Regions from separate parts of the Paenibacillus sp. strain BS8-2 genome, predicted to be linked through region 1. Evidence: predicted binding sites of a transcription regulator. Region 1 holds the regulator's gene; each other region holds the start of a gene.

The links. Region 1 encodes LexA, which represses DNA repair genes until DNA is damaged. Its sites were predicted from a motif close to CGAACATATGTTCG; they were not measured.
Region 2: recA (recombinase RecA) is a predicted target of LexA. The motif match lies at 2,195-2,208, and genes of this name have one in related genera.
Region 3: ruvC (crossover junction endodeoxyribonuclease RuvC) is a predicted target of LexA. The motif match lies at 3,509-3,522, and genes of this name have one in related genera.
Region 4: ACX1C1_RS22010 (DNA polymerase IV) is a predicted target of LexA. The motif match lies at 2,410-2,423, and genes of this name have one in related genera.

What each region holds. Positions count from the first base shown of each region.
Region 1 is NZ_CM137010.1:4,438,204-4,443,641, forward strand. Features, by position in the region: gene ACX1C1_RS19115 (MerR family transcriptional regulator) at 1-202, shown strand, start outside; gene glnA (type I glutamate--ammonia ligase) at 232-1,560, shown strand; gene ACX1C1_RS19125 (acetylglutamate kinase) at 1,724-2,326, shown strand; gene lexA (transcriptional repressor LexA) at 2,392-3,015, opposite strand; gene ACX1C1_RS19135 (LysM peptidoglycan-binding domain-containing protein) at 3,173-3,544, shown strand; gene ACX1C1_RS19140 (DUF896 domain-containing protein) at 3,803-4,009, shown strand; gene ACX1C1_RS19145 (hypothetical protein) at 4,010-4,543, shown strand; gene ACX1C1_RS19150 (HAD family hydrolase) at 4,566-5,354, shown strand; gene ACX1C1_RS19155 (1,2-dihydroxy-3-keto-5-methylthiopentene dioxygenase) at 5,437-5,438, opposite strand, start outside.
Region 2 is NZ_CM137010.1:4,786,772-4,792,209, forward strand. Features, by position in the region: gene rny (ribonuclease Y) at 1-91, opposite strand, end outside; gene ACX1C1_RS20740 (regulatory protein RecX) at 272-976, opposite strand; gene recA (recombinase RecA) at 1,067-2,125, opposite strand; gene ACX1C1_RS20750 (competence/damage-inducible protein A) at 2,432-3,685, opposite strand; gene pgsA (CDP-diacylglycerol--glycerol-3-phosphate 3-phosphatidyltransferase) at 3,797-4,372, opposite strand; partial or broken gene ACX1C1_RS20760 (TRAM domain-containing protein) at 4,372-4,554, opposite strand; gene ACX1C1_RS20765 (YajQ family cyclic di-GMP-binding protein) at 4,625-5,116, opposite strand; gene ACX1C1_RS20770 (RodZ domain-containing protein) at 5,212-5,438, opposite strand, start outside.
Region 3 is NZ_CM137010.1:5,756,787-5,762,224, reverse strand. Features, by position in the region: gene ACX1C1_RS24900 (polysaccharide lyase) at 1-2,679, shown strand, start outside; gene ACX1C1_RS24895 (BofC C-terminal domain-containing protein) at 2,772-3,401, shown strand; gene ruvC (crossover junction endodeoxyribonuclease RuvC) at 3,636-4,139, shown strand; gene ruvA (Holliday junction branch migration protein RuvA) at 4,136-4,774, shown strand; gene ruvB (Holliday junction branch migration DNA helicase RuvB) at 4,796-5,438, shown strand, end outside.
Region 4 is NZ_CM137010.1:5,029,690-5,035,127, forward strand. Features, by position in the region: gene ACX1C1_RS21995 (glycosyltransferase) at 1-901, shown strand, start outside; gene ACX1C1_RS22000 (VOC family protein) at 1,027-1,407, opposite strand; gene ACX1C1_RS22005 (MarR family winged helix-turn-helix transcriptional regulator) at 1,580-2,029, opposite strand; gene ACX1C1_RS22010 (DNA polymerase IV) at 2,444-3,721, shown strand; gene ACX1C1_RS22015 (YolD-like family protein) at 3,718-4,047, shown strand; gene ACX1C1_RS22020 (DoxX family protein) at 4,121-4,474, opposite strand; gene ACX1C1_RS22025 (winged helix-turn-helix transcriptional regulator) at 4,624-5,001, shown strand; gene ACX1C1_RS22030 (DUF2515 domain-containing protein) at 5,048-5,438, opposite strand, start outside.

The DNA of each region.
Region 1 (5,438 bases):
CGCCGGTATCAAGCAGGTCATGAATCCGGTATCCAAAGAATCGGACGACGCCACCATTGTTAGCGAGCAATCCGAAGTGAAGCGCCGCGAGTTGTCAGATCAGCAGCTTCACCGTCTGCTCAAACAGCAATTGCTGGAGAAGAGACCGGGTCGTCCTTCCATGATTGAAGGACAATTAACCCGTTTCTTTAATAAACGGTAATGACGAGAATGACTAAAGGAGATGATTCTGTGAGTTACACAAAAGAGGACATCAAGCGCATTACGCTGGAGCAAAACGTGCGATTCATTCGTTTGCAATTTACCGATTTGTTAGGCACGATTAAAAACGTTGAAATCCCAGTCAGCCAATTAGATAAGGCGCTCGATAACAAGATGATGTTCGATGGTTCTTCTATAGAAGGTTATGTTCGGATTGAAGAATCTGACATGTATTTATACCCTGATCTTGATACATGGGTTGTATTCCCTTGGGTAACGCAAGACCGAGTTGCTAGATTGATCTGTGACATCTATATGCCAGACGGCACTCCATTCGCCGGCGACCCGCGCGGCATTCTTAAGCGCGCGCTGAAAGAAGCGGAAGATCTTGGTTATACAGCCATGAATGTTGGTCCGGAGCCGGAATTTTTCTTGTTCAAGACAGACGAACGCGGTGAACCAACGACGGAATTAAACGACCAAGGCGGATACTTTGATCTTGCCCCAATGGATCTAGGCGAGAATTGCCGCCGCGAGATTGTTCTAACATTGGAAGAGATGGGCTTTGAGATCGAGGCTTCTCACCATGAGGTTGCACCTGGTCAACACGAAATTGACTTTAAATATGCTGATGCAATCAAAGCAGCTGACCAAATTCAAACCTTTAAGCTCGTTGTTAAGACGATTGCTCGTGTTCATGGCTTACATGCATCGTTTATGCCTAAGCCGCTGTTTGGAGTCAATGGCTCCGGCATGCATTGTCACCAGTCGTTATTCCAAGATAACACGAATATGTTCTACGACGAGAAGGACAAGCTGGGTCTAAGCGACACCGCTCGTTACTATATGGCGGGCATCCTGAGGCATGCGCGTGCAATGGCAGCCATTACGAATCCAACTGTCAACTCTTACAAACGTCTCGTACCAGGATATGAAGCACCTTGTTACGTTGCATGGTCTGCGAGCAACCGATCGCCGATGATTCGTATTCCAGCGTCACGCGGTCTTTCGACACGCGTTGAGGTCCGTAATCCAGACCCGGCGGCAAATCCATATTTGGCTCTTGCGGTTATGCTTAAAGCAGGTCTTGACGGCATCCAGAACCAGTACGAGCTTCCGGCTCCAACGGATCGTAATATCTACATCATGACAGAAGAAGAGCGTATCGATGCTGGCATTCCTAGCCTTCCAGTCGATCTTAAGGAAGCGCTCGACGAGATGCTCCGCAGCGACATTATCTGCGAAGCACTTGGAGATCATGCTCTGGCGCACTTCTACGAGCTGAAAGAAATCGAATGGGATATGTACCGCACGCAGGTTCACCAATGGGAAAGAGATCAGTACCTGAGCCTGTACTAAAATAGATGAAACTAAGAGGTATTCGAAGAACTAATCCTTCTTCGGATGCCTCTTTTTTGTTGTTCTTTGTTCCGAATCGGAGGTGGATAATCAATAGCCTGGACTCATGTAACCGACGTAATGAAGCGTCCATATGCTGTAAGAAACAAAGTAGGTGTTCAACATGTACGGATTTTTCCCTTATTATCCTTACTACTTCATCCGAAAGGATGTAGGATGTGTATGGAATCCCGCGAAAGTTGAATTAAATAGAACGCTTCGTGCATTATGGGAGCAGCATATTTATTGGACAAGATTGGCTGTAAATAGTATCGTTGGCCAATATCCCGATCAAGAAGATACGATCAAGCGATTGCTTCGTAATCCTGTAGATTTTGGGCAAATATTAGCTCCGCTTTACGGAACAGTTGTCGCAGATCAATTTGTTAAATTGTTCACCGAGCATCTAACGATCGCCGCAGAATTGGTTGCCGCTCTAAGAGATCAAGATGCTGTGAAGGCCGAGGACGCTCAGAAAAGATGGTTCATAAACGCGGATCAAATTGCAGAGTTGCTCAGCAGCATCAATCCATTCTGGTCCAAAGCGGATTGGCAGCATATGATGTATGATCATTTAAAACTGTTAAGTGAAGAAGTTACCGCGAGGCTAGATGGAGATTATGCGAAGAACATAGCTACTAATGATTTGATTGAACCGCAAGCACTTGAAATGGCCGATGTTATGACTGGAGGCATACTGAAGCAATTTCCTTCATATTTCATCTAAATCAAAAAGGTCGGCAAGGGATAACATCCCTTACCGACCTTCAATTATGATACTAACGAATTACATTAATGAATATCGCGGAAAAGTCCGATGACTTTACCGAGTATCGTAACATTGCTCAGACGCAGGGGCTCCATGGTGTCGTTCTCCGGTTGAAGCCTGATGTGATCCTTCTCTTTATAAAAAGTTTTGACCGTTGCTTCGTCGTCTTCGGTCATTGCAACGACGATATCGCCATTGTTTGCAGTCTGCTGTTGGCGTACGATGACGTAGTCGCCATTATGTATGCCGGCTTCGATCATACTTTCTCCGATTACATTAAGAATGAAAACATTATTATTGTCGCCGACGTAATGAGCAGGAAGCGGGAAATAATCTTCAATGTTCTCCGTCGCTGTGATAGGAATACCTGCCGTAACCTTACCGACGATCGGCACTTGCGCGACAGGCATATGAATGACATTGTCGTTATCATCCTGGCTTAAAATTTCGATTGCGCGAGGTTTCGTAGGATCGCGACGTATAAATCCCTTCTTCTCCAGCCTATCCAGATGACCGTGTACCGTCGAGCTGGACAGCAAGCCGACTGCTTCGGCAATTTCCCTTACGGATGGCGGATAACCTTTATCTCGAACTTCTTGCTTTATAAATTCAAGGATCGAATTTTGCCGTTTGGAAATCTTCGACACGTTCATCAACTCCATTCATCTTATTGTGTCAAATTATAGCACAGAACCGCCGTTCGTACAAACATAAGTTCTGAGGATCAAATGTTCGCATTTATTATTGACGGAAACGTTTGTTCGTGTTAAATTAAAAACAGAACAAATGTTTGGGGTGCTGATAATGATGATAATGAATCCAAGTACAAGCTCTTACCGTTCCTTATATACAGGACGTGTCGAAGTTCAGGAAACCGCTCGATTTCAGTTTCTGCGAAAACATCTAATTAAGATGGTTGCTAGTATTATGGTATTCATCCTTGTTTTTAGCAGCTTTCTAATCTTTGTGACACAGGCATCGGGGACGGAAGTAGAGGCGGCTGGCGTTAACGAGCAGGTGGTTACGGTCGGAAGCGGTGACACGCTTTGGAGTATTGCGAGTCATCACACAGACGGTAACGATATCGGTTATATGGTGTTTTCTATCAAGGATCGCAACAGCTTAAGTTCTGAGACTATTCATCCGGGACAGATATTGATCATTCCTGAGATCTAGTAGGAATGACTTGTTTAACATTCAATGAGCAATGGCCTCGTATATGCTCTTGTACGAATAGATGATTCTCAAGGTATTTCCAATTATGAGTATCTTCATATATTTGATATCTGCATGAAGAGCAACTGCTTACGTGGTTGTTCTTTTTGTCGTTTTTTTGACACTATGCCCATACAGACTGCTGCACCTTGACAATGCAACGTTGAAAATGTCAAAGTAGGAGTATTATGTTTGCATCTAGAGAAAGGGGCTAAAGATATGGATATCGACAAGTTGATTGAGCGAATTAACGAGCTGTCGCGTAAGAACAAGACGGTTGGATTAAATGAAGAAGAACTGAAGGAACGAGATGTTCTGCGTCAGCAATATTTAAACAATTTTAAGAGCAACTTCAAACAACAGCTTGATTCCATCAAATATGTAGAAGATGAAGAAAACGGAGATGGAAACGGAACAAAACATTAATTGAAAGCAAGAGAAGGAGGAGTTTATCTGTCACGTTCATGGGAGCGTAAAGTACGCAAAAATATGACAACCATTAACAAACAAAGGAAAAAACAAGGCACGGGCCAACTCGTGATGAACGCGGAGAAGGCTGACAGACTTACGGGGCGCAACTATGTGTTGCCAATATTACTGATATTGTTCATCGGCGCGTTTGTTGCTACGAGCTCGATGGGTCCAGATACCACTTGGGATTCACTGAATCTACTGACGATCGGCGCATATTTGGTGTTGGCGGCGTTATTTTATTTCCGCAAGCCTTATCTCAAGATCGGCAAAGATTATGTGCAATCACGCCGTATGATGGGAGACAAAAGGTTGAATGTAGCGGACATTAGCGCAATTCGAGTTCAGGATGGATATGTTACCATTCTGCCCAAGAAGGGCGGCGGATGGACATTTTCCCGTATGCTGAATCGATTTGACACTGCAACGATGTCTTCCAAGATGAAAGTGTTCGCACAGACACACGGTATTTTATTCGAAGAAAAATAGAGTTTGGGGAGAGAATGGGGAAATGGCGAAGCAAGCGGTATTGTTTGATTTGGACGACACATTGTTGTGGGATGACCGCAGTGTAAAGGAAGCATTCCGTGCCACATGCGAGGCCGGCGCTGCTGCAACCGGCGTTAATCCGGACGAGCTGGAGGAGGCTGTACGGAGAGAAGCAAGATCCCTGTATGAGTCTTATGAAACGTATACATTCACGAAGATGATCGGCATCAATCCATTCGAAGGATTGTGGGCAAACTTTACGGCAGGCGAACAAGCGGAGTTTCGCCAGCTGCAGGAGTTGGCTCCAGGTTATCGTAAGGCGGCGTGGACGAATGGTCTCAAAGCCCTTGGAGTAGACGATGAGGCATTAGGCGCGAAGTTAGCCGAGCAGTTCCCGGCGGAACGCCGTTCCCGTCCAATTGTATATGATGAGACATTCCGAGTATTGGATGCGCTCAAAGGCAAATACAAGCTGCTTCTATTGACGAACGGATCGCCTGACCTACAGAAAGAAAAGCTGGATGGTGTCCCTGAGCTTATTCCTTATTTCGACCATATCCTCATTTCTGGCGAATTCGGTCAAGGAAAGCCTGCAGCTCCAATTTTCCGTCATGCGTTGGAACGTCTCGGCATTGAGCCTGAGCATGGCATCATGGTGGGAGACAAGCTTACGACAGACATTCTTGGTGCTAACACCATTGGGATGACTTCGGTTTGGATTAACCGTCACGGTGCAGTACGCAATGATGAAATTGTGCCTACGCATGAGATCGCTAACCTCGAGGAATTGTTCACCTTGCTCGAACAATAAGGATTTGAAGTTTATAGCAACCTATACAAAAGCCCCTCGGCTGCTTCGTAGCAGGAGGGGCTTACGTATGATTGGAAGTGGATT
Region 2 (5,438 bases), 350 kb from region 1:
TCGACTTGCGATAAAAATAACCAATCCCAAAGAAAATTGCGCCAACAAGGATACAAATCAGAATCAAGATCCAGATGTTTATACCATCCATCTTGTTCACCTCCTTGCTGCATACACCAAGGCATTGCTTGGGATGTTATTAGGTTTTAACCGGCTTCCAACCGTTTCATCATGTACAAAATTGACGAAAATAAGCGTTTTGAATCAACTTTTGGAAGAAAAATCGATTCAAATGTAAAGGAATACAACCTCATTTTATCTGTTTGCAATTTCAGTTGTCAAGCAAAACGCCATCATCTTCCTCATACGAGTCATCGCCTGTCGATAAGTGAACCGTCTTCACGGCTTCTCGAACGATATCTCCTGGAAATCCACGGCGCAGCAGAAATCCCATGAGCTTGGATCTTTGTTTCATTAGATCGCCTGATAACGACCTTGCTTTCTTATGCGCAAGCGCTGTTGCAGACTCCAGCTCGCTGTCTCGGTCGATTAACGCAAGTGCGTCGGAGGCAGCCTGCTTGGATACTCCGCGCTGTTGCAATTCCTGCCGAATCATGAGCCGTCCCTTCGAGCCTGAGCGTACTCGGCTATCTGCGAATTGACGCGCATATTGATCATCATCTACCAGCTTCTCCGATTCTAAACGTTCGATTGCATATTCGATGTGATGCTCCTCAAGCTCTTTTCTTGTCAGGTACTGTTGAATCTGTTTACTTGTCCTCGGTTTCGCGCCCAAATAAGCCACTGCCAGAATATATGCTTGATAACGACGATCCTCATCTTGAATGATGATGACTTGCTCCTGTGTTACCTCTTCGTCTTTCATCAAGCTGTACTTGATCCATATATCTTCATGTACACTCAAAAAAGGCTCATCCTCCATCCCCTCGCTCGCATACAGGTGAAAGCGCCTTTTTTCCTTTTTGTCCCTTCGGATGACATGGATCCGATATACTTCCAGCTCTTCATTACCCATTACTTTCGTATCCTCCGTTTTCCCGTTCTAAGGATTGGGACAAAACAATATTCGCCGCCCCCTCTAGGGAGCGGCGAATATGAAATGATCTTATGCGTCCTGATCGTCGAACTCGTCTTCGTCCTCGTCGTCATCGCCAGAGAAGTTAGCTGGAGATGCTGTCGCCGACAAATTGCTGGCATCACGAATCTGCTTCTCGATCTCAGCAGCGAAGTTTGTTTTTTCCTTCAGGAATTGCTTCGCATTCTCGCGTCCTTGGCCCAAGCGCTCGCCATTGTAGGAGAACCAGGCACCGCTCTTCTGAACGATATCCATCTCAACGCCGATATCGATCAAGCTGCCTTCCTTGGATATCCCTTCGCCGTACATGATATCGATTTCCGCTTGCTTAAACGGAGGGGCTACCTTATTCTTGACGACCTTGATACGTGTCCGGTTACCGACCATATCGTTGCCTTGTTTAAGCGTCTCTATGCGGCGTACATCCAGTCTGACGCTGGAATAGAACTTAAGCGCGCGTCCGCCCGGCGTCGTCTCCGGGTTGCCGAACATAACACCGACTTTCTCACGGAGCTGATTAATGAAGACCGCGATAGTCTTCGATTTGGAGATGGCACCTGACAACTTACGCAATGCTTGCGACATAAGTCGTGCTTGAAGACCTACATGGGAGTCGCCCATATCGCCCTCGATCTCCGCCTTAGGCACGAGAGCTGCGACGGAATCGACAACGATAATGTCAACGGCGCCGCTTCGTACGAGCGCTTCTGCGATTTCAAGCGCTTGCTCACCTGTGTCAGGCTGTGAAAGCAGCAGCTCGTCGATGTTAACACCGAGTTTGCTTGCATACAAGGGATCAAGTGCGTGCTCCGCATCGATAAAGGCAGCTTGTCCACCGATACGTTGCACTTCGGCGATTGCGTGCAATGCCACTGTCGTCTTACCCGATGATTCTGGGCCGTATACTTCTATAACCCGGCCGCGCGGCAATCCGCCGATCCCGAGTGCAATATCTAAAGCAAGCGAGCCGCTCGGCACGGTCTCTACTTGCATATGAGTTGATTCCCCTAATTTCATAATGGAGCCTTTGCCAAATTGCTTCTCAATCTGACGTAGAGCATTATCCAAAGCAGCGCGACGATCCGCCAACTCACTCACATCCTTCATCATTTATATATGTATGATACCTTATTTCGAAAGGGTTGCCAACCTTTTTTTCGAACACACATTCGTAAAATTGTTTTCCCCACAGTCACGCTATAATTGCAGCAGCTCACTCCCTTCACACGATGGTGGTATTCTGTATCCCTGTATCCGCACCAACAAGCAACAAAAATAAAAAAAACCGCAGCAAAGTAATCTTCGCCACGGTTCTTCCGGTAACTAGTCCTCATTATAGCGCAGGATTCGACAATTGGCAACCATATTTAAACAGCAGCAATCGCAATCCGTTCGTTACGCATTTATCGTTTGCCATAATCGGTGCATGGCCGACTTTACAGCACGGATCCGTATCATCTCGCGTCCGCCTCTGAAGTTGGACGTGTAGACAATCGTTTCTTTGCCTCTTTCGGCTACGGCAAAATAAACGAGACCTACCGGCTTGCCTTCTGACTCAGCAGGTCCAGCCACTCCGGTTAACGAAACGCCATAATCCGCTCCTGTCATATTCATGATCTGTTCAGCCATTAGCTTGGCTGTTGATTCACTGATAGCTCCAGGTGCGCCGTCCCCCTCTAGCTGTGACATGGGGATCCCCAGAAGTTTATGTTTCATGAGATTGGTATAGGTCACTACACCGCCAAGGAATTCTCCACTGCTGCCAGGAATGCTTGTTACGAGCTCTGCGAACAATCCGCCACTGCAGCTCTCGGCGCTTGCAACCCGTTTTTTTGCTGTTCGCAGCTGCTGTATGATAACGGCTTCGAGCGGAACATCCTCCTGCGCATACAGATGGTCCCCGACGCGTAACATGATCTCGGCAACAGCCGCGTCAATGATGGCATCCGCCTCAGACTGACTTGCACTCTTCGTCGACAGTCTCAGTGCTACTTCTCCTTCTTTGGCATATGGAGCGATTGTGAGATCTGTCTGCGCATCGATCATATCAATGAGTGCGGCTTCCAGATTGGATTCGCCAATGCCAGCGAACTTTAGAATTCTGGAATACAGCGGCTTCTCATCGATAAACTTCAACCTTAGCCAATCCACGCCAGGACCATCCAACATCGGAAGCATTTCTTTGGGCGGACCAGGCAATAGCATGTATAAAGTGCCATCCGCCTCTACCCCATTGCCAACCGCAAGTCCAGTAGCGTTGTGCAGCGGCTCGCTTCCATCACCGAGAATGAGATGCGCCTGTCTCCGATTGCTCTCCACCATATGCGCGCCTCGCGAGGAGAACAGCTCCTTAATCGCTTCCATTGAAGGCTCATGTATGCCTAGCTCGCGTCCCAGATAATCGGCCAGCACGTCCTTTGTTAGATCGTCTTGTGTCGGTCCTAGTCCCCCGGTAAACACAAGCAGATCCGCTCTGCCTCTACCAATCTCGATGGCTTGCCTTAACCGATTCGCATTATCTCCTACAACAGTTTGAAAATATACGTCGATACCGATCTCTGCAAGCTTTTGCGAGATTGCCTGAGCATTTGTGTTCACAATCTGGCCGAGAAGCAGCTCTGTACCGACCGCAATAATTTCTGCTTTCAACTTTGTCTCCCCCTCATCCATCACTTATGATGAAAATTTACATGATCTCCAATCGGAAGGACAAGAGCACCTCCCATGAAAGGGAAGTGCTCTATTAGTGTTTCGAAATACTTACTCGACAGGTATCAAATGTTTATTCTTAACGAAATAATCGACACCGGAATATACCGTAATCGCGGCTGCAACCCAGCTTGCAATAATATCAAACGGGAAATGGAGCAGCGCAAACGGAAAGTTGTTGATGAGAAGCGCGATGATCATCGTGATCTGAATGGCCGTTTTCCATTTGCCCCATGTGCTAGCCGCCATAACGGAGCCCTCAAGCAATGCAATCTGGCGCAAACCAGTAACCGCGAATTCCCGGCTAATAATAATGATGGCGATAAGCGCGTTCAACTTGTCCATCTCCACTAAGGAGATCAGAACGGCTGCAACCAACAGCTTATCCGCGAGCGGATCCAGCAGCTTGCCGAGATTGGTGACTATTTTGTTCTTACGAGCTATGTATCCATCCAGCCCGTCTGTGCTTGCTGCGATAATGAAGATAATCGCGGCTACGATCTGGTTATACGAAATCGTAAAGTCAGAGAAGCTAACCGACCCCAGATCGATTTTGATTAATAAGAAAAACATGATGACTGGCACTAAAAAGATTCGAGCCAGTGTGATCTTGTTGGCTAAATTCACTACATTCCCTCCCCAGAAAGGTCAAACTCGTAGGCATGCGTTACGCGAACCTTCTGGATGGAACCGATTTCCGCGCTGCAATTCGAGATGAACACCACACCGTTTATAACGGGGATGTCATACATGGAATGACCGACCCAAATATCGCTTCTACCATCGTACTGTTCGACCAAAACATCAACTTCTTTGCCTAGATTGTGCTGTTATTGCTTGTTGCACGGATAGTAGCTGAATTACGTTCTACAAACCTTCTTAACGATAGTTTGTATATTGAAGCTCGATCGGCAAGTCAGCACCGCGCAGCAACGTCATAACAGCCTGAAGATCATCTTTACTCTTGCCAGTGACGCGTAATTGATCCCCTTGAATCTGGCTCTTCACTTTTAGCTTGGAATCACGGATAAGAATATTGATTTTCTTAGAAATATCTTGTTCGATACCTTGTCTCAACTTGATTCTTTGCTTGACTGTACCACCTGAAGCGCCTTCGATTTTGCCATAATCCATATTTTTAATTGGGACTCCACGCTTCATCATCTTGGATTGCAGAATATCGATTACGTTCTTCAGCTTATATTCGCTGTCTGATACAACGATAAGCTCTTCCTTTTCAAGCGCGATACTGCTTTTGCTACCCTTGAAGTCAAACCGAGTCTCAATTTCACGCTCCGCTTGTACGATGGCATTCGCCAATTCCTGCATGTCTACTTTCGAAACGATATCAAATGAACTTTCCGAACTCATATCTTGCTCTCCTCTCCTTACATAACTGATCAGTTGTCTGCACTCGAACAATTGTGTAATGCGGCCGGCTATTCATGCCGTAATAGCACTTTACGTTATTCTCCGCTAGTATTCGTTGTTGGTGTACCTGCTCCGTTGCCGTCGGACGGGGTGTTGACGGCCTCTATCGGCTTGAGCAGCAGTTTCTTGGAATTGGCGCGATCTCCATCCGGTACCAGAACGCCGTCTACCTTAATCTCTGCAAGATCCGCACGACCAACGTTAACATAAATAGGTCCAGTCAACTCGTAAGTTTGCAATGCGCCATCTTCTGCATTGGAGT
Region 3 (5,438 bases), 1.3 Mb from region 1:
GCTAATCCGGATGGAGAGATCGAAGTTTGGTATAACGGTCAATCCGCGACCTTGGTCACGGGTCTTCGCCTTGTCACGAATGAGGATCAAGTAGACACCGCGTATTTCTCTTCTTTTGCAGGCGGAGGGGACGAACGGTTTGCTCCTGTAAATGACTCATATATCTGGTACGACCAAATCAAAGTATCGACTAATCGGGCGGATATTTGTGAACTGAACGAAGGTGGATGTGATGGAGAATGGGCGCCTGGATACAACGACCCTCTACAGCATTTGCGTATTCAGCCCGTTGGAGTAGAAGCGAGTGCCGTTGATGGGGTTAATGAGGCTGCTAATACGATCGACAACAAATTGGAGACACGTTGGTCTGCAAACTCTGAGAGCGGCGGGCAATGGATATTGTATGATATGGGAGAAAGTATGCCTCTATCCCAGATGTCCATCGCGTTTTTCCAGGGTGCGGCCAGGGCGACGGATTTTATTATCGAAACGTCCCAGGACAATGTAGCTTGGACCGAACAATTTAAAGGTTATAGTTCCGGTACGACCACTGAGCTTGAACCTTTTCCTTTTTTGGAGGATACGACCGCTAGATACGTAAGAATCACCGGATTTGGCAATAACGCAACCACCGCAGCCCGAGTATGGACAAGCATAACGGAAGTCGTCCTATACACGGCAGAGGAAGAGGAAGAAGTAGAGGAGCCTGTGGTCGCAGATCCCCCACTGAAAAGCAGACTCGAAAATTCGTTCGAAGCGGGGAGCGCCGGCTCGACATACGGACTGAATCAATGGAAAAAAGACGGATGGTTAGCCGATTTTCTTCTGGGCGGCGATCGAAGTGAAATTGATAATACGATGAGCAAGACAGGCACTAAATCCTTGAAGGTGCTATATCCGGCAGGAGAGCTAGGACCAGCTAACGGCTATCAAGCTCCGTTCCAGCTCGTACCGGCCGATGAGTACTACTTGTCTTACTGGGTTCGTTTCGCTCAAGACTTCAGTTGGGGAACCACGCAGTTCGGCGGAAAATTGGGGCTAGGCTTAACAGGAGGCGCTTCCTGCTCCGGTGGTCAAATCTGTGATGGAGAGAACGGCTTCAGCGCTCGTCCCATCTGGAGGAAAGATGGACAAGCGGCGCTATATTATTACCATATGGATAAACCTAGCGCATTTGGCCAGGAGGCCGATCTAAAGTATCTGAACGGTTCTTCGATTCATTATCCCAAAGGAGAATGGTTCAACATCGTCCAACGCGTCAAGATGAACACGGTGACCAATGGGGGAGCGAACCCGGATGGCGAGATCGAGATGTGGTACAATGGCGCGCCTGCAGCGAAATTAACCGGTATGCGATTTGTCTCCAATTCGGATAAAATTGACAAAGCGTATTTCTCTTCCTTCTTTGGCGGAGGCACTGAAGGTTACGTGCCAGCTAACGATTCTTACATCTGGTATGATGATATTAAAGTATCGACAAATCGTAACGATATCTGCGAATTGGATCTCGGCGGTTGCGACTATATTGCCAATGACCCACTCAAGTCGTTTGTGTTGAAGCCTGTTTCCGTTACAGCTAGCGTATATGAAGTGGGCAATGGACCGGAGAACACGATTGATAACAATCTGTCGACCCGTTGGTCAGCAGAAGGCGAACAATATCTTCAATACGATTTGGGTAAATCGATAGCCTTGTCGCAAGTTTCCATTGCTTTCTATCAAGGGAACATAAGGTCCACTTTATTCAAAATCGAAGGGTCACAGGATGGTGAGACCTGGACCACTTACTATAATGGACAAAGCACGGGGCGCTTCTCGATCCCAGAGCCTTATGTGCTAGAAAACGCCAACGCCCGTTATATTCGCATTACCGGCTTTGGCAATACCATTAACAGGTGGAACAGCCTCTCTGAGGTTCGAATTTATGCTGTAGAAGAGCAAGAGCCGATTGATGAAGAAGAACCAGGCAATGAAGAAGAACCAGGCAATGAAGAAGAACCAGGCAACGAAGAAGAACCAGGCAATGGCGAAGAGGTTTCGCCTCCTCCTGTAACAGAAGAGCCTCAGGATGATAAAGAGACGGAGGAGCAGCCAGCTGCAGATGTTGTGAAAGCGCAGGTTGAAGCAATTCGTAAGGCAGTTGGCGGTCACTGGTCCAAGAATAACTTGATTGAAGCGGTCCAACTAGGAATCTGGCAAGTGCCAAGCGATTTGAGTTCGATTCAATTGGACACTCCGATTACGCGATTGGAATGGGTTCAGTTGCTGGTCAGAGCGTTGGATCTGAAGTCGGCTTCAACAACAAACCCATCCACACTTTTCCCGGATATGCGGACATTGAACAAAGGTCAGAGAGATGATATTGCGCTTGCTGTGCATGCAGGGATCATCAACGGATTTGAAGACGGCACCTTCAGACCGGACGAGAAAGTGACCCGGGCGCAAATGGCTGTGACCATTACACGTGCCATAAAGCTTTCTGTATCCGATGCATCTTCAACCGCTCGGTTTGCTGATGATGAGAAGTTGCCGACATGGGCCAAAGACAGTATCTACGCGCTCTCTCAGATCGGCATTCTGCAAGGACGTTCCGGCCATATGTTTGATTCGCACGACAATATGAAGTTGGCTGAAGCCATTACGGCCTTATTGCGCACCGTGAAGTCCGAATCTCTCTAGAAAGGCATTTTGAGACTCTGTTTCCAAGGCTGAATAATTACCCAATACTGGTGCACACTATGAGCAAAACGACAGTCAAAGGGGGCTTCCCCATGATTTTGTTCAGCCTGTGGAAGCAAGTCAAGAAACGTATCCTGAGAAATAGGCGTCCTTTATGGACGTTAGGCGGTTTTGTTCTATTCATTGCGCTGACAACTTCACCGCATGTCGCTTTCGCAAGTAAGTCTGTCACCATAGAGCCTGCGATCCGCCATATGATTCAAGATCGGAACGAGCCTGTTCAAGTGATTCTGCACCGCATTTATGTATGCGGAGAAGAAACAGAGCCGCTGGGATTAATGAGACCGGAAACGATCGTTCGGTTGCTGGGTCAGCATCCCGAATGGAGCGCAAAGCTTGATGACGATGAGCAGACGTTGCGCGTGATGCAGCAAATTGACGATTTGTCGGAGGCTTGCAAGAGCAATGCATATTTCGGGATGGACCGAAGCGGCAACTTCTCTTTGTTTGAAGGTGAGCCCAAAGGGGAGAAGGTCATGCGTACGTTCTTCCAGCTGGATGTCCACTTTATGGAGAGCAGCTTGCCGAAGGATCAGCTCAATCAGTTGTGGGAGGGCATTCGGGTAAGCGATATTGACGAATATAACAGCGTATTGTCCACTTACAGCGATTACGCGATGGAGACGCAAGATGTATCGGGCACAAGTCAAGGTTATGAATGAACGATTCGTCCAATGTTCGAAGTAGTGAAGTCATTCAAATTGGATCTAAAGGTCTGTTCCCTAAGTCATCAGCGAGATGAATGGGGACAGGCCTTTTTTGTCATGGACAAACGTTCGTTCTCATTTATGCTTTCTTTTGTTATAATGAAGGGCGGACATCATACTAGGCAGTTATAGTGCTCATAGCAGCTGGAACTTAATCGGCGTTATTACATAGGTAAGGGGCTGGAGATATTGCGTGTATTAGGCATAGACCCCGGCATTGCGATTGCGGGTTTCGGATTTGTGGACAAAAACGGGCATAAGCTGACCCCCGTACAATATGGCGCGATCACGACAGAGGCACACACGCCGCCAGAGACAAGACTGGTGCAGATTTATGAATCGGCGTGTTCGCTAATGGACCGTTATAAGCCTGATTCTGTCGCGGTGGAGAAGTTGTTTTTCAATAGCAATGTTACGACCGCGTTTGCTGTAGGACAGGCACGAGGTGTTATTATTTTGGCGGCGGCGCAGCGCGGTCTTCCCGTTGCAGAATATACGCCGCTGCAGGTGAAGCAGGCAGTCGTCGGTTACGGCAAGGCGGAGAAACGGCAAGTGCAGGAAATGGTCAAGATGTTTCTTAAGTTGTCCGCGATTCCTAAACCGGATGACGTGGCGGATGCGCTCGCAGTGGCAATCTGCCATGCTCATTCCGCTGTGATGACTAACAAAATCAATGAGGTGAAACGTTCATGATCGATTATTTGAGAGGTCCTGTCGTCCATATCGAAGCCGAATATATCGTAATGGATGTCAGGGATATAGGGTATAGGGTCTTCACGCCTAATCCCTATGCGTTCGCAGGCAAGGACGAGCCGAAGGTTGTCTACATTCACCATCATGTGCGGGAAGACGCCATCCATTTGTTCGGTTTCGAAACAAGAGAGCAACAGACGTTATTCCGCAAGCTGCTTGATGTTTCCGGGATTGGTCCACGCGTGGCGCTTGGGATTTTATCCGCTGGCCGGCCAGAATCAATCGTTGGGGCTATTCAGCAAGAAAACCTCTCGTATCTGACGAAACTTCCAGGCATAGGCAAGAAGACTGCGCAGCGTATGATCCTCGACTTGAAGGACAAGCTGGCCTTCGCAGACGCAGACGGACTATTATTCAGTGCGGCTGGATTCGCGGCAGAGCTTGGAGCGGGAGATACAGGCAGCGGCCAAGGTGCGGGCACGGCTTGGGAGGAGGCGCGCGAAGCGCTGGCGGCACTTGGTTATACGGCGGCAGAGCTTGATCGTGCTTGGAACGGATTGCAAGGCAGCGTGACAGCGGAGGAAACGGTAGACTCGCTTATGAAGCGGGCGCTGCAGCAGCTGTTTAAGGGCTAACAGAAAGGAGCGGAATAGAAGATGGACGACAGAATAATCTCCGCTAACCTGATGATGGAAGACCAGGCGGTAGAGCTGAGCCTTAGGCCGCGATATCTGGCCGAATATATCGGGCAGAACACAGCGAAAGAAAATTTGAAAATTTATATCGAAGCCGCTAAGATGCGTAAGGAAGCGCTCGATCATGTATTGTTATACGGCCCTCCGGGACTCGGCAAAACAACGTTATCCAACATCATCGCGAACGAGCTGGGTGTGAATTTGCGCACGACTTCAGGACCGGCGATTGAGCGTCCTGGCGATCTGGCAGCTTTGCTGACGAATCTGCAGGAAGGCGACGTGTTGTTTATCGATGAAATTCATCGACTCCATCGGACGGTGGAAGAGGTACTCTATCCGGCCATGGAAGATTTCGCGCTGGACATCATGATCGGCAAAGGTCCAAGCGCGCGCTCGGTCAGGTTGGATCTGCCGCCGTTTACTTTGATAGGCGCGACAACACGCGCTGGGCTGTTGTCCGCACCGCTTCGCGATCGTTTCGGCGTTGTAAGCCGATTGGAGTTCTATACGGTTGACGAACTCGCTTTCATCGTATCGAGAGCCTCCGAGATATTGAACGTATCTATAGTAGGAGAAGCATCCGTAGAGATCGCCATGCGTTCTC
Region 4 (5,438 bases), 590 kb from region 1:
CAACCACTTCGCCGCCGCGCGCAACTACGCATTCGAACAGGCCACGCAGCCATTCATTATGTGGCTGGACGCCGACGATGTTGTCGAACCGGAAGATCAGGCTCGTCTTAAGGCGCTCAAGGAGGGGCATGGCGACGACTTCCCCTACGACAGCGTCTCTATGAATTACCACCTGACCTTCGATCAGAAGGGCAACCCAATCTTCAGCCTGCGCCGCAACCGTCTCGTCAGACGAAGCCGCGGCTTCCGCTGGATCGGTCCCGTACACGAATATTTGGCCGTATCCGGTCGTATCTTCCATAGCGATATCGCCGTTACTCACCGCAAGGAGAAGGTGCACACCGACCGAAACCTGCGAATCTATCTGGGACGTCTGGATGCTGGCGAGAACTTCTCGCCGCGCGATCAATATTATTTCGCCAACGAGCTTCGCGACAACCGGCGCAACGAGGAGGCGATCGACTGGTATGGACGTTTCCTAGACGGTGGCGAAGGCTGGGTCGAAGACAATATCGGCGCATGCCAGAAGCAGGGGGATTGTTACGGACGGCTAGGCAACACGGCAAGCCAGCTGGCTTCGTTGTTCCGCTCCTTCGGCTACGACAAGCCGCGCCCCGAAATCTGCTATGAGCTCGGTTGCGTCTTCGTTCGCCAGGAGCGGTTCGAGCAAGCCATCCACTGGTTCGGCCAAGCGCTGACCGTTGAGCGCCCGGCCGGTTCCATGGGCTCCATGGACCATGCCACCTCCACATGGCTGCCGCATCTGCAGCTAACCGTCTGCTATGATCGAATCGGCAACCGCGCCAAGGCGATGGAGCATCATCGCGAGGCGATGACGATGAACCCGAGCCATCCCAGCATCCGGTACAACGAGAACTACTTCAAGCGCTTGAAGAAATAACCGCTGTGTGCGGCAACGAAATCGGACTGCCTAATGGGCAGTCCGTTGTGCGCTTTCCGCCGCTCCTTCAGTCGACGATCCGACTTTTTCGTCAATCAGCCGTCGCAGGATCGTTAGGAACGTAATTATTCCACTTTATTGCCTACAGCCAACCATCTTCCATCGATGTCTTCGAATACAAACTCTATATTGTTATAATCCGTTCTAATTAAAGGTCTTACAATACGAATGCCTAGCTCCTGAAACTCATTTTCCAACTCGTCCGGAGCGTTTGTTATAAGATAAGCATCATATCCGTAGCCATGAGCGATTCGATTCGGGATAATTTTGTCTGTATTCGATTTAGTAAGCACAATTTCTATGGCATCTCTGTATAAACATACATGCGGTTCAAGTGATTGCAGATAGTACTCAGCCCGAAAACCAAGGTTTGTATAATATGCTGCTGTTTTATTCAAATCTGGCGTTGGAAATAGTTGAAGACAGTGGGTTAATCCTCGTTTCATATATTCTTCTCCTTTAAGCACACCTGGTACTTCCTCTATATCGATTCTGACACAGACGAATGAAGCTCTAAAAAAAATTACATAAGCGACCTGGTCGCCTTGTATCCAATGTCAACCGAAAAAACACTAGAAACTTGAACATTGCAAGTATTAGCCCAACGATAAGCCTCCATTATTTTGGAGGCACACAGCAAGAGCCCACATCTTTCATTGCATGGTTGAATAATTGAATGGAACGTAACACGGTTTCCTTTTCAAATTCGGTTAGTGTAGATAAAACACCGTTTAATTGCGCATTGACAGTCTGGTTAATATTATTTTCTATACTTAAGCCTTCTGGCGTAAGAGCCAGTATGTTAATTCGACTATCTACAGAATCCGGCGTTTTTCTCACAAACCCCTTCTCCACCAAGGTTTTTATTTGTCTGCTAAACGTAGTAATATCCATGCCCAATGCACCGGATATTTCTTGCATAGATGGCCTGTGTTGTCGATTGATCTCGTATAAGATATGGCTTTGAACAAGCGAAACTTCTTGCCCGCAGCTGTTTTCGCAGCATTGTTCATTTAACAAGCCAAAATTGCGCGAAAGAATTTGAAACATATTTCGTACATTATCCATCGGCATCACCTCCTCATTCATTTATATCATTAAAATTTGCAACATACAAATGTTAGTCTCTAGCCAAATAATCAAATAGAAAATAGAAGTTCATGCCAAGCTCCTTCAGCGGATAGCGACTCACCAGATTAACGGTCGACAATATCAATCACACACTTAGATGCTAAATGATCCCCACCGTCAATCATCACCATAATGGAATGCAAGACACCTGTTATTACTTCGTCCACAACTTTTTTATAAGCTTCTTTTTCTTTTGGACTCTGTAGAGATGATTGAAGAATTTTATGGCTCTCCGGAACCTACTCCACTGTCAATAATCCCCACACAAAAAAAGATAGTACACGATCGTATGTTCTGTATATAATAAGCATATGATAAGAACATACATTCGTACAGGGAGGGAGTGGCAACATGGCGCATGAGCATGAACGAACGATCATGCTGGCCGACTGCCAATCGTTCTACGCCTCTGTCGAGAAGACGGAGCGCCCGGAGTACAAGCATGTACCACTAGCCGTGGCGGGCGATCCCGAGCGCCGTTCGGGCATTATTCTCGCGGCTTGCCCGATCGCCAAGAAACACGGCGTGACCACAGCCGAGCGGCTCGGCGATGCGCTGGCCAAGTGTCCGGACCTCGTCATTATCAAGCCGCGCATGCAGCTTTATATCGACGTGTCGCTCATGATTACCCGCATCTACGAAGCGTATACCGATCTCGTGGAGCCCTATTCGATCGACGAACAATTCCTGGACGTAACCGGATCCCTCCATCTATACGGCTCACCTCAGGAGCTTGCCTCCCTCATCCAGACGCGCATCCAGGCGGAGACAGGCATCTACACACGGTTCGGCATCGGACCGAGCAAAGTGCTGGCCAAGACGGCCTGCGACAACTACGCCAAAAAGAATAAGAACGGCGTGTTCACCCTAAACGATGCCAACATCGCGGAGACGCTCTGGACGCTGCCGATCTCGAACATGTTTATGGTCGGCAGCCGCATGACGCGGCACTTCAACGCCATGGGTCTTGAGACGATCGGGCAGCTCGCCGCAACGCCGCTCGACAAGCTCAAGACGCTGATGCGCCGCAAGTTCGGCCGCAATTCCGACATCAACGCCGAGCTATACTCGCGCATTGCGAATGGGATCGACGACAGCCCTGTCAAGCCGGGCACCCACGGCATCGCCCCGCAATCCGTCGGTCATATGATGACACTGCCACGCGATTATGGCGCGATCGAGGAGATTGCCACTGTACTGCTCGAGCTGACAGAGCTCGTCTGCCAGCGCTGCCGCGGCAAAGGCTTTATGGGTCACGTCGTGTCGGTAGGCTGTATGGGAGCGGACTACGATCGACCGACCGGCTTTAACCGTCAGATGAAGATGGAGGATCCGACCAACGTCACCAACGAAGTCTATCGCTCTGCCATGCGTTTGCTTCGTCAACACTGGGATGGCATGCCAGTCCGCAAGGTAGGGGTAAGCTTGTCGCAGCTGCTGCCGAGCAGCGACGACTACCAGTTATCCTTGTTCGACGAGGGACGGGAGAAGTGGATGGCGCTGGAGCGCGCCACCGACGCAATCAAAGAGAAGTACGGAGATGCCAGTATCCTGCGAGCGGTATCGCTGACGAAAAACGTCGGTCAGGCGCTGGATCGCTCCAAGAAGATAGGAGGTCACTACAAATGAGGAAGAAGCTTGAGGGCAACGGATTATGGGAATCCAGCCGCATGATGCTCCCGGAGCACAAGTATGCGATCAACGAATGGTCGGCCGCCGCACAACGCCGCGAACGCGTCCAGCTCGACGATCAGGAGTGGGAGCATGTATCCCGCACCGTATCCGACTCCCTGCAGCATCGGCAGCCCATCACCGTCAGGCTGTATCACCCGGAGGAGCTGCTCACCGTCATCGGAATCGTCGACCGGGTCGACTCGTTGAAACGGCGATTCATGGTCGATGGCGAATGGTTCCCCATCAGCGACATCGAGGGTGCATCCCTGCTCGCTGAGTAACGGCACGCACGTAGAAAAAGGACCTCAGACTCCACGTTACAATCGTAGAGACTGAGGTCCTTTGATATGCCCGTTAGAAGCGGCCGATGGCGACGAATAGCGATAGCGCCAGCAGCACAATGTTCATGAGGATACCCGAATATTCCTTGCGCTTCGCGTGAAACACCGCGGCCAGCAGCATAATGACTCCGATTCCGAGAGCGACGATCGGCGTCAGTACAGGAGCGATATCCAGCGCATACGGCAAGATAAGTCCAACCCCTGCCAGCAGCTCCGATATACCGATAAACCGCACGAAGCTCTTGGAGTACTGTTTGACCCATGGGAGCGTAGCCGCGGCTTTGTCATGTTGAAAAGTCTTCATCATACCGGCCATCAAGAACATAATGCCCAGAATACCTTGCACGATCCATAACGCAATATTCATTAGTTGAAGCCTCCTTGTGAGTAATGCCTAATAAAGCTATACTAATAGCAAGGAGTACTTTGGGGAAGTAGGCACAAGTTTTATACCAAGTATCTTTTAGGAAACCATGTATAAATACTCATTTTTTTCACCTAACGGGGGGATTCGTAATGTCTGATAATTGTAAAGTCGAAACCGCATTAGATATATTAGTCGGGAAGTGGAAGCCCGTTATTCTGTTCCAATTGTTCACCAACGGCACAATGCGCTTTAGTGAATTGCAGAGAGCGCTGCCCGATATTACCAAAAAAATGCTGACCTCCCAGCTCCGAGAACTGGAGTATCACGACATTGTTCATCGCAAGGTCTATCAGCAAGTTCCGCCGAAAGTAGAATACTCCATTACCGAGTATGGAGTCGGCATGACGCCGTTGCTGGAAGCTATAAACAGCTGGGGCACCCAGCATGTGCGCCATCTCCATAAGCTGTACGGCGAAGCAGGACCTGTTGAATCGCAGGAAGTAACAAACGAAGCTGCGCATCGATGATGCCAACGCCAAGGTAGGGGCCCGCATAGCCGGACAATATTACGCCCTAGAAGTAATCCCCGCCTCGTTGCGCTGCAAGCACGGCAAGCTCCAGCTTGTTCAGCATCAATCCGTATTCGTTCGTAATCTCGAAGTTCGGCGGAAACGGCAATTCGCGAAAGTATCTGGCAACTTGCTCCGCTCCTTCGAACCAATCGCCTGGCTCAGAGGGCTCCGGCAACAGATCAGCCCACGCGGCATGCAGCGGCGGGCTGTACAGCGGCGTCGCGCCTGGCTTCAGCTTGCCCCCTAACAGCTTCTCGGAGTAGAAGCGTTCGGGCGATTGGTGACGGATCGGCTGGAAGAGACCTGGCGCATAATCTGCCCGCGAGCCAGTATGCTTGATGGCGGCGGCGAAGCTGCGGACACCGTCAAGCACGCGAGGTATACCAAAGAGC